One region of the Modestobacter sp. SYSU DS0290 genome, then DNA from elsewhere that is predicted to be linked to it. Evidence: riboswitches for the same ligand, from Rfam matches in the RefSeq annotation. Region 1 holds a riboswitch; the other holds the start of a gene.

Evidence for each region. Region 1 has a riboswitch for cyclic di-AMP ahead of ACI795_RS16955 (C40 family peptidase). Riboswitches for the same ligand answer to the same signal wherever they lie in the genome.
Region 2: linked by a shared signal. The riboswitch ahead of ACI795_RS14940 (aggregation-promoting factor C-terminal-like domain-containing protein) and the one ahead of ACI795_RS16955 (C40 family peptidase) in region 1 are both predicted to bind cyclic di-AMP.

Annotation. Positions count from the first base shown of each region.
Region 1 is NZ_JBJHAI010000024.1:16,521-22,171, reverse strand. It holds gene ACI795_RS16965 (GmrSD restriction endonuclease domain-containing protein) at 1-1,530, shown strand, start outside; gene ACI795_RS16960 (hypothetical protein) at 1,740-2,273, shown strand; gene ACI795_RS16955 (C40 family peptidase) at 2,317-2,850, opposite strand; cyclic di-AMP (ydaO/yuaA leader) riboswitch at 2,868-2,999, opposite strand; gene ACI795_RS16950 (Fe-S cluster assembly protein HesB) at 3,373-3,657, opposite strand; gene ACI795_RS16945 (DUF4011 domain-containing protein) at 3,791-5,651, opposite strand, start outside.
Region 2 is NZ_JBJHAI010000018.1:44,792-50,442, forward strand. It holds gene ACI795_RS14920 (cupin domain-containing protein) at 1-79, opposite strand, end outside; gene ACI795_RS14925 (DUF5709 domain-containing protein) at 256-678, shown strand; gene ACI795_RS14930 (universal stress protein) at 865-1,344, shown strand; gene ACI795_RS14935 (class I SAM-dependent methyltransferase) at 1,424-2,071, shown strand; cyclic di-AMP (ydaO/yuaA leader) riboswitch at 2,245-2,368, shown strand; gene ACI795_RS14940 (aggregation-promoting factor C-terminal-like domain-containing protein) at 2,400-3,332, shown strand; gene ACI795_RS14945 (YceI family protein) at 3,488-4,087, shown strand; gene mftD (pre-mycofactocin synthase MftD) at 4,237-5,478, shown strand; gene ACI795_RS14955 (serine hydrolase domain-containing protein) at 5,614-5,651, shown strand, end outside.

The DNA.
Region 1 (5,651 bases):
CGGCTCACCGCCGCCGGCTCCGGCCTCCGCGACCTCGCCAGCGCGATGCCCGGTGCCGTCGTCCGGCCGCGCGACGTCCAGTTCCCGTTCGACGCCGCCGACCCCGCCGAGGTGCTCGGGGGCTTCCGGGCCGCCGCGATGGGCGAGGCCGTCGATCCGCGGACGGCGGAACTCCCGGCCGTCCCCCCGGTCACCCCGCAGCCCGTGCCCGTGCCCGCCGAGCCGAGCACCAACTGGCTGACTCCGGTCCGCGCCGCGGTCGCCGCCGTCGCGCTGCTGTTCGTCGTCGTCGGAGCCGTCTCCGGCGGGTTCGCCGGCGCCCTGGTCATGGCCGGGCTCGCCGTCCTGCTGGTCGGTCTCGGCGCGGTCGTCGTCGGCCGGGCCCGCTGGGCGCTCATCGGCTCCCGCGCCATGGGTGCCGGGGTCGCCGCCGCTGGCGTCGTCGTCCTCGCCGCCGGCGCGGCCGTGCTCCCGCCGACCGACGCCGTCCCCGCCAGTGCCGACTCCGCGGCGACCTCCGCCCCGACGATGACGGCGGCCGACGAGGAGGCCGCCATCGCCGCCGCCGAGGCGTCGCTCGCCCGCGCGGAGACGGAGGAGGCCGCCAACGCGGCCGAGAACACCACCGGGCTGCTCACCGACGCCGACGCGAACGGAGCGATCACCGCCGCCCAGCCCACCACCGCCCTGGCCGCGCTGGCCGCCGTCGAGGTCAAGGGCCGCGCCCCGAAGACCGGCTACGACCGCGACAACTACGGCTCAGCGTGGACCGACGTCGACCGCAACGGTTGCGACACCCGCAACGACGTCCTCGCCCGCGACCTCACCGCGGAGACGTTCAAGCCCGGCACGCAGAACTGCGTCGTGCTCACCGGCTCCCTCGCCGACCCGTACTCGGGGAAGGCCATCGCCTTCCAGCGCGGCCAGGACACCAGCAGCGACGTACAGATCGACCACGTCGTGGCGCTGTCGAACAGTTGGCAGACCGGCGCGCAGGGCTGGGACGCCACGAAGCGCACCGCCTTCGCGAACGACCCGCTCAACCTGCTCGCCGTCGACGGCCCGCTGAACATGCAGAAGGGCGACGCCGACGCCGCCACCTGGCTGCCGCCGAACAAGTCCTACCGCTGCACCTACGTCGCCCGGCAGGTCGCGGTGAAGGTCAGCTACGGCCTCTGGATGACCCAGGCCGAGCGCAACGCCATCGCCACCGTGCTCGCCACCTGCCCGGCCGAGCCGCTGCCCGGCGGCGTCGTCGCCAACGTGCCCGCGCCCGCGCCCGCGCCCGCCCCTGCCCCGGCGCCCGCTCCTGCACCGGCCCCGGCCCCGGCACCCAAGCCCGCGCCGGCGCCCGCCCCTGCGCCGGCCCCCGCGCCCGCCCCGGCGCCTGCTCCTGCGCCCGCACCGGTCGGCTCGAGCTACGCCAACTGCACCGAGGTCAAGGCCGCGGGCGCCGCACCGATCTACCGCGGTCAGCCGGGCTGGCAGGACAAGTTCGACCGCGACAAGGACGGCGTCGCCTGCGAGTAGCCGGCCTGCTGGGGGGGACAGGAATGGTCATCGCTGCCCTCCCGGGGGACCGCGTGGACGGCCGGCTCCGCAACTCCGGCGGGCCGCGTGTGACGAGCGGGACGGGTGGTGTGACGACTCGGCAACGACGCCCCGTGTCGGCGGTTTCCGTCGGCAACGTCCTCGATGCTGCGCAGCAACACGAGCGTCATCGGAGTCAGGAGTACGGGATGCGCGGGATCGTCGTGATCGACCAGCCGGTCGAGGACCGGGTGGTCGGCTGGCACGTCAACGTCGGCGAGGGGCTCGAGTCGACGATGGCCGGCGCCTGGGTGCTGCCCTCCGACGACGACCGGATCGCCCGGCTGCTCGTGGGCCGCATCCTGGTCCCCACGGAGAAGGCGTCGCTGCGCTTCGGCCCCGGCGCCGACGCCGCGGCCCTCGCCGTTGCGATCGTGGCCGAGACCAGCACGCTGGACGCCGCCTTCGCCGCGCACGTCGCGTCGCTGCCGTCGAGCAAGCGGAGCCTGGTCACCCCGCGCTGGCCGCGGATCCCGACCCGGCCGCGACCGGAGACCGCCGGTGACCCGCTGGCCAGTGACGCGCTCACGCTGGCCCGCTGGGTCGCCGAGCTGCTCACCGCCTGGGACAAGATCGAGAAGGAGCGGCTCACGCGCCCCTTCCTCGCCGTCCGCGGCGGCGAGGCCACCCGGGCGCTCCCGCCCGGCTGGCCGGCCACCAGCCGGCTGGCGCAGGCGGCCTGAGCCAGCCGGGGGCGCCGCTGTGGCGCCCCCGGAAGGGGCGGACTCAGACCAGCCGACGCGCGGTGTTGTAGCCCCACATGTCGACGCTGGCGACGCGGACGACGTCGCCACTGGTCGGGGCGTGGACCATCAGCCCGTCGCCCAGGTAGATCCCCACGTGCCCGACGGGGGAGTAGTAGAAGACCAGGTCACCGGGCTGCAGGTGGGCCCGGTCGACGTGCACGCCCATCGTGGACTGCATCCGCGACGAGTGCGGCAGGTCGATCCCGGCGGCCCGGAAGGCGAACTGGGTCAGGCCCGAGCAGTCGTAGACGTCCGGACCGGCCCCGGCCCACACGTAGGGCTTGCCGAGCTGGGCCATCGCGGTGTCGATGGCCACCTGGGCGGCGGAGTTCGGTGCGGCGGTGGCCGCGACCGGCGCGGCGATCGGAGCCGCGGCCGGCGGGGCGGCGCCCCCGGCGTCGGCCTGGGCGGCGAGCGGGGTGAGCACCACGCCGGCGCCGGTGAGCAACGCGATCAGCGCGCCCTTGGCCGAGCGGGTGGAACGACGAGCTGAGGTGGTGCGCAGGGTCGTCATGGAACGACGGGTTCTCCTTGTTCTCCGCAACCGCCTACCGAGTTAGCTGACGGGTTCGGGCGGGGAACTCGCCCGGCCCGACCGCACGTGCGGCCGCGCTTCACCCCAGAACTGCGGTGGGTCCCCGGTCCAGGCGGCGGCTGCAACGTGCACAGCCGACGTCCGGTTCGGCGGTGCCGTCCGGGTGTCACCAGGTGCGGTGACGGTCGGACCCGGTCGGCCGCGACGACGCTAGGTCGGCTCGGCGGAGCCCGCAGCCGCCGCCGTCGGCCGGATCCGGACGGTCTCGGAATGCGACTCGCCGTCGTGACCGTGGCAGATGTGAGGCCGGCCCCGGCGTGTCTCGGGACGTTACGACGTGGCCGAAGCGCGGCGTGTAACGACGCTCAGTGCTCGCGCGCCAACGACCCGTTGAGCGGCCGGCACCACCGCCAGCGGCGCGACGGCAGCCGCGGTGCCGACACACGACAGCGCCGCCGAGGAGTGGTCCTCGGCGGCGCTGTCGGCGTTCTGTGCTGCGGGTCAGACGATCTGCTCGCCGATCCCGAACTGCAGCGAGCCGTCGGGGCCGGCGGCGGCGTCGAGCGTCTTGTCGTCGAGCAGCTCCGCGGCGCGGGAGTCCAGGAAGACCCGGGCCCCGGCCGCGTCGAGCACCGCGTCGTCCTCGGCGGGCACGGCGGCCAGGCTGAGTTCCAGGTTGGCGCCGGTCGGGTCGTTGGCGATCCGCAGACCGCCGGACTCGGGCACCTCGGACTGGCCGAGGATCCCCTTGATCGCGGTGGCGGCGCCGGTGGTGAGGGTCAGCATCGTGCGGGGTCCTCTCGGTTGCAGGGGGCCCAGTCCGCCGGACATCGGTGGCCGGCGGACAAGGCGGTCGACCTGAGACGGTTCGCCTCGCACCTCCAACCTCCCCGGCACCCCGGGGCGGGGTCAACCCTCGTCATGCACCCGCAAAGAAGTCCGCGCCCACCGCGTCGGTCGCGGTGATCGGCTGACCGCTGCCCGATCGCGTCACCCGGCCCGCCCGCACGGCCTGCGCCAGCCCCGCCTCCAGCGCCGGCATCAGCACCGGGTGCAGTCGCCGGTGCCCGAACACCGCCAGCGTCTGCGCCACCAGCTGCTCGTGCGTCAGCCCACCGCTGGACCGCAGCAGCGCCACCATCGCGTTGCCGATCTCCTCCGGCGGCACGTGCTCCAGCGGCCGGTCACCCGCCGACCCCTGCCGGCGGAACCCCGCCCACGACCCCGGGTCCGTCCCGTCCGGCCAGAGCCACTCCGCCGCCGGGGCGGGCAGCAGCGCCAGCAGCTCCGCCATCCGCGCATCGGTCAGCCGCGGCACCTCGAACGCCCGCGCTGCCCGCCGGGCCAGCCGCTCCCGGTGCACCGGCCCCTCCGCGGCGATCCCCTCGACCAGCACCTCCCGCACCAGCCGCGCGATCGCCGGGTCCTCCAGCCGGCGCAGGTCCCGCGGCTCACCCACCGGCCCCGGCGTCCACGGCACGAACGGCTCCTCACCGGGCAGCCGCACCGGCGGCACCAGCGGGCGCGCCGGCACCCGACGCGGCTCGTCCCGCGGGCCGCCACCGGACACCGGGCCGTCGGCGGAAACCGGGTTGTCGACGGGCGTCTCGGGCCGCAGCGGCACCGGCAGTCCGGCCGGTGGGCGGGCCGTCCGCACCGCCGTGGCCAGCCGGTCCAGCACCGTGTCCCGGTCGGCGACCCACTCCGGCAGCCACACCCGCTCCACCGCCCAGCCCCGCGCGGCCAGCGCCAGCGCGGGCAGCTCGAGCCGGTCGGTCAACGTCGAGGCGCGGTCCGGCCGGTCGAGCAGCACCGCCACCCGCGGCCGCCCCGGCTCGTCGACCGGGGCCAGCGTCAGGTCGATCCGGAACCGCGAGAGCCCGACGTCGGTGCGCACCGCGAGCCCCCGCTCCCGCAGCGCCGACGCCACGGCGTCCCGGTGCGCGTCCCGCACCGGTGCGCCCGCGCCGTCCCGCGGCACCGCGTCGACGCCCTGCGTGACGACGTCGAGGAAGGCGCGCAGCTCCCGCACCCCCCGCTGCGCCGTGCCCGCCGGCACCAGCGCCGCCGGCGGGAACGACGCGTACACCAGCAGCTGCCGGCGGGCCCGGGTGACGGCGGCGCGCAGCCGCCGCTCACCGCCGGCCCGGTTGAGCGGCCCCAGGTCCAGTGGGAGTTCGCCCCGCTCGTCCAGCGAGGCGCCCAGCGACACCAGCACGACGTCCCACTCCCCGCCGTGCACCGCCTCGACCTCACGCACCACCAGCTGCCCGGAGGACAGCGCCGCGGTGAGCCGGGGGTCCGCCGCCGCGCGCAGCAGGTTCTCGACCAGCCGCCGCTGCGCGGCGTGCACCGTGAGGACGGCGAGCGACGGCGCCGCACCGGGGGAGTCGGCGAACCGCCGTGCCACCTCGGTCGCCACCGCCGCCGCCTCCGCCTCGTTCGTGCCCGCGGAGGGCCCGGTCCGCGTGAAGCGGCCGTCCACCGCGACCAGCCCGAGCGCCGGCCCCGGCACCGCCGAGGGGAAGGTGCCCACCCGGTGCGCCGCGTTCGGCACCGCGAACAGCAGCTCGTCGGCACTGCGGTGATGCCACGCCAGCTCGCGGTGGGGCACACCGGCCCGCAGGCAGGCGGCCAGCAGTCCGTCGTCGTCCGCGGCCGGCGGCCCACCGACCACGAGCGCGGCGCGGGCCCGGCCCAGCGAGCCGAGCGCGTCGGCGACCGCGAGGCCTCCGGCGTCGGCCAGCACCACCAGGTCGAAGGAGCCAGGCTCCGGCGGC
Region 2 (5,651 bases), on a different contig from region 1:
GGGTGTGCTCGCCGGTCCAGAGCACGCGGCGGAAGTCGGCACTCTGCTCGGCGACGGTGGCGATGGTGAAGTGCTCCATGGGCGCCGTTCCTCCGTTTCCCTCGATCTGCTGACCGGCGCTCGCCGGCCGTCGATGATCAGTCAAGAGCAGGTCGGCCGACGGCGCGATCCGAGCCCGCGCGGGCGGGCCTGGTGGAGGGCGCGGCGCCGCGGGACACTGCCGCCGTCAGCGCCGCCCAGCCCCCGGAGACAGCCATGCGGACGCACCACGACGGCACCGACCCCGAGACCGTGGCCGCGGTCTCGGACACCCTCGAACCGGACGCCGACGACGACACCGCCGGCTGGTCGCCGCCCGACCGGCCCTGGGTCTCCACCGGCTGGGGCACCACCGAGCGCGAGGAGGAGGCGGGGGAGGGGCTGTCCGGCCGGCTCGCCCGCGAGCTGCGCGAGGACGGCGGCGAGGAGGACGGGGACGGGCTCGGGGACGCCGCGGACACCGACGGCGAGCTGCGTGACGACGAGGTCGGCGACGACCGGGCGGGCCGGCTCGCCGACGCCGACGACGACGGTGTGGTCGACCGGGAGGACGAGCTCTACGCCGAGGACGAGGGGGTCGACGGGGGAGCCGCCTCGGCGGAGGAGTCCGCCGTGCACCTCGTCCGGGAGGACGGCTGAGGTCGGGACCGGCGGTGGTCCCAGGGACCTCCGGCTCTGTGCGACCGGCGGCCGGGGGGCCACGCTGGAGGGGAGCAGCCCGGTGGCCGGTGTGACGGGCACCGGACGAGCGGGCACGGACAGGAGGACACGGGGACGGAGCAGGACGGCACGCGGGACACGCTCGCGGCGGAGGTCGACGAGGCCATGGCGGACGGCACGGCGGAGGCGTCGACCGGGGCGGTCGGCGGTGGGGTCGTCGTCGGGCACGACGGGTCGGGGTGCGCCCAGGAAGCGCTCGTGTGGGCGGCGGGGCTGGCCGAGCGGGCCGGGTGGCCGCTGCACGTGGTCCGCGCCTGGCGGATCGCCACCGCACCCCAGCCGGCGAGCTGGTCGCCGGGCTACGTGCCGCCGATGAGCGACTACGAGAAGGCGGTCCAGGCCGACCTCGAGGCCGACGTCGTGGCGGCGCTGGGCGAGCAGCGCGCCGCCGGGGTCGTCTGCCACGTCGCGCACACCGCCCCGGTGAAGGCGCTGATCACCGCCGCCGGGCAGGCCGACCTGCTGGTCGTCGGTGCCCGCGGCCGCGGCGGCTTCGCCGGCCTGCTGCTGGGCTCCACCAGCGACCAGGTCACCCGGCACGGGCCCTGCCCGGTCACCGTGGTGCGCAGCGACCGCACGGACTAGCCACCGCACGGACCAGCGACCGCACGGCCCACTGCACCCCGGCGGGCCGCGGTCGGGCGCGTGGGTGTCCACTGACGTGGTGCCCGCCTCCGATCGTGTCCCGCCGTCCTTCCTGCAGGCCCACACCCGGGTGGAGCGGCCCACCCTGGTGCCCGAGGTGCAGCTGCACGTCGCCGACGACGTCGTCGCCCTCTGGGAGGCGATGGAGACCGAGGCAGGCGGCGCCGGCCAGGACCCGCCGTTCTGGGCGGCGGCCTGGCCCGGCGGTCAGGCGCTGGCCCGGTACGTCCTCGACTCGCCGGAGCTGGTCGCCGGCAAGCGGGTCCTGGACCTCGGCGCCGGCAGTGGGCTGGTCGCCGTGGCCGCCCTGCGGGCCGGCGCCGCGCACGTCGTCGCCAGCGACGTCGATCCCTACTCGCACACCGCGATCGCGCTCAACGCCGAGCTCAACGGCGTCCGCGGGATCGAGGTGGTGGGCGACGTGCTCGGCGACGACGGGCCCGACGTGGACGTCGTCCTGGCCGGCGACGTCTGCTACGACCGGGAGATGACCGCGCGGGTGCTGCCCTACCTCGGCACCCACTGGCTCCGGGGAGCCACCGTGCTGCTGGGTGACCCGGGCCGTGCCTACCTGCCGCGCGAGGGGCTGCTGCCGGCCGCCACCCACGACGTCCCCGACGCCGACGGCGGGCAGGTGCGCCGGACGACGGTCTGGCGGCTGCCCTGAGGCAGGTGTGACACGCGGTACGTCCGGGACGGGTCCCACGCCGCTGACCAGCGGTGTCATGGCAGAACCCGACGAACTGGCCGCCGAGCATTGTCACGAGGTCGTAACGAGCCTTACCGTGGTCGGGTCCGGCCGGACGTCACGTCCCCACCCGGGGAGCCCGCGCCGGATGCCGCCGAGTCGCTGTCCACAGCGATCCGGGGACCCACCGCAGCACTGGGGTGAATCCCGCCCGGGCACGCGCCCGGCCGGGTAGGGCGTCTTCCCGCCCGAATCCGTCAGCTAACTCGGTAGGCGGCCGCGGAAGAGCCCGGGAGCCCCCTCCTTCATGTCCCCCCGCACCACCCAGCACGACCACGATGGGCACGACCTCCCCGCCGACGGCGAGCTGCCCACCACGGTCCTCCCCGTCGCCGGGGACGAGTCCCCCCGCCGTCTGGCGCCCCCCGCCCGCCTGCGCCGCCCGGCGCTGTACCTGGCCGCCGCCGCGGTCGGTGCCGTCCTGGTCAACGTGGCCGTCTCCGGGCAGACCGACGCCCAGGCCACCGCGGCGCCCGAACCGGTGAGCATCGCCACCCAGCTCGGCCTCACCGCCCAGCACGCCGGCACCGTCGTCTCCGAGGGCCGGGTCGGTGACCGGCTCGGTGAGCTGGTGGCCGACCGGAGCCAGCGCCAGGAGGCGGAGGCCGCCGCCGCGCAGGCGCAGGCCGACGCCGTCGCGGCGGAGGAGGCACGGCTCGCCGAGGAGGCGCGCAAGGCGGAGGAGGCCCGGCTCGCCGAGGAGGCCCGCAAGGCGGAGGAGGCCCGGCTCGCCGAGGAGGCTCGCAAGGCCGAGGAGGCGCGCAAGGCGGAGGAGGCGCGCAAGGCCGAGCAGGCGCGCAAGGCCGAGCAGGCCGCCGCCGCTCCGCGGTCGCAGTCCAGCTCCCGCTCCTCGGGCGGCGGGGCCCCGGCCCCGGCCGCCGCCGCGCCGGCCGGCTCGTACCAGAGCTACGCGCTCTCCAAGCTCGGCGGCGACGCCGGCCAGTTCTCCTGCCTGGAGAAGCTGTGGGGCAAGGAGAGCGGCTGGAACCCCAACGCGCAGAACCCGCGCAGCACCGCCTACGGCATCCCGCAGTTCCTGGACTCCACCTGGAAGAGCACCGGGATCGCCAAGACCTCCGACGGCAACCGGCAGATCGACGCCGGCCTGATCTACATCAACAACCGGTACGGCTCGCCGTGCGGCGCGTGGTCGCACTCGCAGAGCGCCGGCTGGTACTGATCCACCCGGTCCCGACCGACCCGGCACCGACGAGGAGGGGCCGCCCGCAGCGGGCGGCCCCTCCTCGCCTGCGCAGCGCGCGACCACCCTGCCCGCACCGCACACCCGTGGGCCAGGATCAGCGGGTGGACCACCCAGACCAGGAGGGCTGAACCGTGGGCAAGCACCGGGCACCCGAGCCCGCGGCCTCGGACTTCGACGCCGCGACGGCCGCATTGACCGACGTCACCGGCGACTACCTCGTCGATGCCGCGCACACCCGCATCGGCGTCCGTGCCCGGCACGCGATGGTGACGACGGTGCGCGGCGCGTTCACCGACTTCGCCGGCACCGCGCACCTGGACACCGCCGACCCGGGAGCCAGCACCGTCTCGCTGCGCATCCGCACCGCGAGCATCGACACCGGCGCCCCCGACCGCGACGCGCACCTGCGGTCGGCGGACTTCCTGGACGTCGAGCAGTACCCGGAGATGCGCTTCGACTCCACCGCGGTGCGACAGGTCGACGACGAGGTGTACCGGGTCACCGGCGACCTGACCATCAAGTCCGTCACCCGCTCGGTCGACGTCGACTTCACCCTCACCGGCTCGGCGCTCGACCCGTTCGGCAACACCCGGGTGGGCTTCGAGGGTGCGCTCGCGATCAAGCGCAGCGACTGGGAGCTGACCTGGAACGCCGTCCTGGAGACCGGTGGCGTGCTGGTGAGCGACCGCATCCAGGTGGAGTTCGACGTCTCGGTGATCAAGACCGCCTGACCCGCCGCGGGCCACCCCCTCCGGGAGACGGAAGAGGTGTGTTCCACACCACTGCACCCCGCTACCGTGGCACTGAGTGCCAGCGGCCGTGGTCGCAGGCACCGGGGGACGACGGCGTCCCCCGGTCCGAGGAGCAGGGGAGTGCGCAGATGGCGAACGCGTGGTTCGAGACGGTGGCCGAGGCGCAGCGGCGGGCGAAGCGACGGCTGCCCAAGGGCGTCTACGGGGCGCTGGTCGCCGGCTCCGAGCGCGGGCTGACGGTCGACGACAACCTGGCCGCCTTCGCCGAGCTGGGCTTCGCCCCGCACACCGCCGGGCTGGCCAACGCCCGGCGGATGGACACCCACGTCATGGGCCAGGACCTCGCGCTGCCGGTGCTGATCAGCCCGACCGGGGTGCAGGCCGTGCACCCCGACGGCGAGGTCGCGGTCGCGCGGGCCGCGGCGGCCCGCGGCACCGCGATCGGGCTGTCCTCGATGGCCAGCAAGCCGATGGAGGAGGTCATCGCCGCCAACCCGCAGACGTTCTTCCAGCTGTACTGGGTGGGTGACCGCGACCTGATGGCCGCCAAGGTCGAGCGGGCGCGCCGGGCGGGGGCGGCCGGGCTGATCGCCACGCTCGACTGGTCGTTCTCCTACGGCCGCGACTGGGGCAGCCCGTTCATCCCGGAGCGGATCGACCTCGAGGCCGTGCGGCGGTACGCCCCGCAGGTGGCGCTCAAGCCCAGCTGGCTGTGGGACTTCGCCAGGACGAGGAAGCTGCCCGACCTCACCGTGCCCAACATGGTCGCGAAGCCCGGCGACCCGGCCCCCACCTTCTTCCAGGCCTACGGCATGTGGATGCAGTCGCCCATGCCGACCTGGGAGGACGTCGCCTGGCTCCGGGAGCTGTGGGGCGAGGACCGGCCGTTCATGCTCAAGGGCGTGATGCGCGTCGACGACGCCAAGCGGGCCGTCGACGCCGGGGTCAGCGCCATCTCCGTCTCCAACCACGGCGGCAACAACCTCGACGGCACGCCGGCCTCCATCCGTGCCCTGCCGGCGATCGCCGAGGCCGTCGGTGACCAGGTCGAGGTGCTGCTGGACGGGGGCATCCGGCGCGGCGGTGACGTCGCGAAGGCCCTCGCGCTGGGCGCCCGCGCCGTGATGATCGGCCGCGCGTACCTCTGGGGCCTGGCGGCCAACGGGCAGGCCGGGGTGGAGAACGTGCTCGACGTCCTCCGCGACGGCCTCGGCGCGGCGATGGTCGGCCTGGGGCGGGAGTCGGTGGCCGACCTCTGCCGGGACGACGTCGTCGTCCCGCCCGGCTTCGAGCGGTACCTGGGCGTCGACCAGGTCGCCGACGCGCCGGTGGAGAGCGTCCCCGCGCAGCACGGGGCCGCCCGGGGGTGAGCGGCCCCGCGCCCGGCGACGACCGCCGGCGGCGATGGCCTCCGGGCAGCGATGACTCTCCGGGAGCGATGACTTCCGGGGAGCAGGGCGGTCTGGGTGGGCACAGGACCCGTCCGGTCGCCGAGGAGGCCGCCCATGTGCTCACTGTCCCGCTTCGTGTCGCTGTGGTCGGT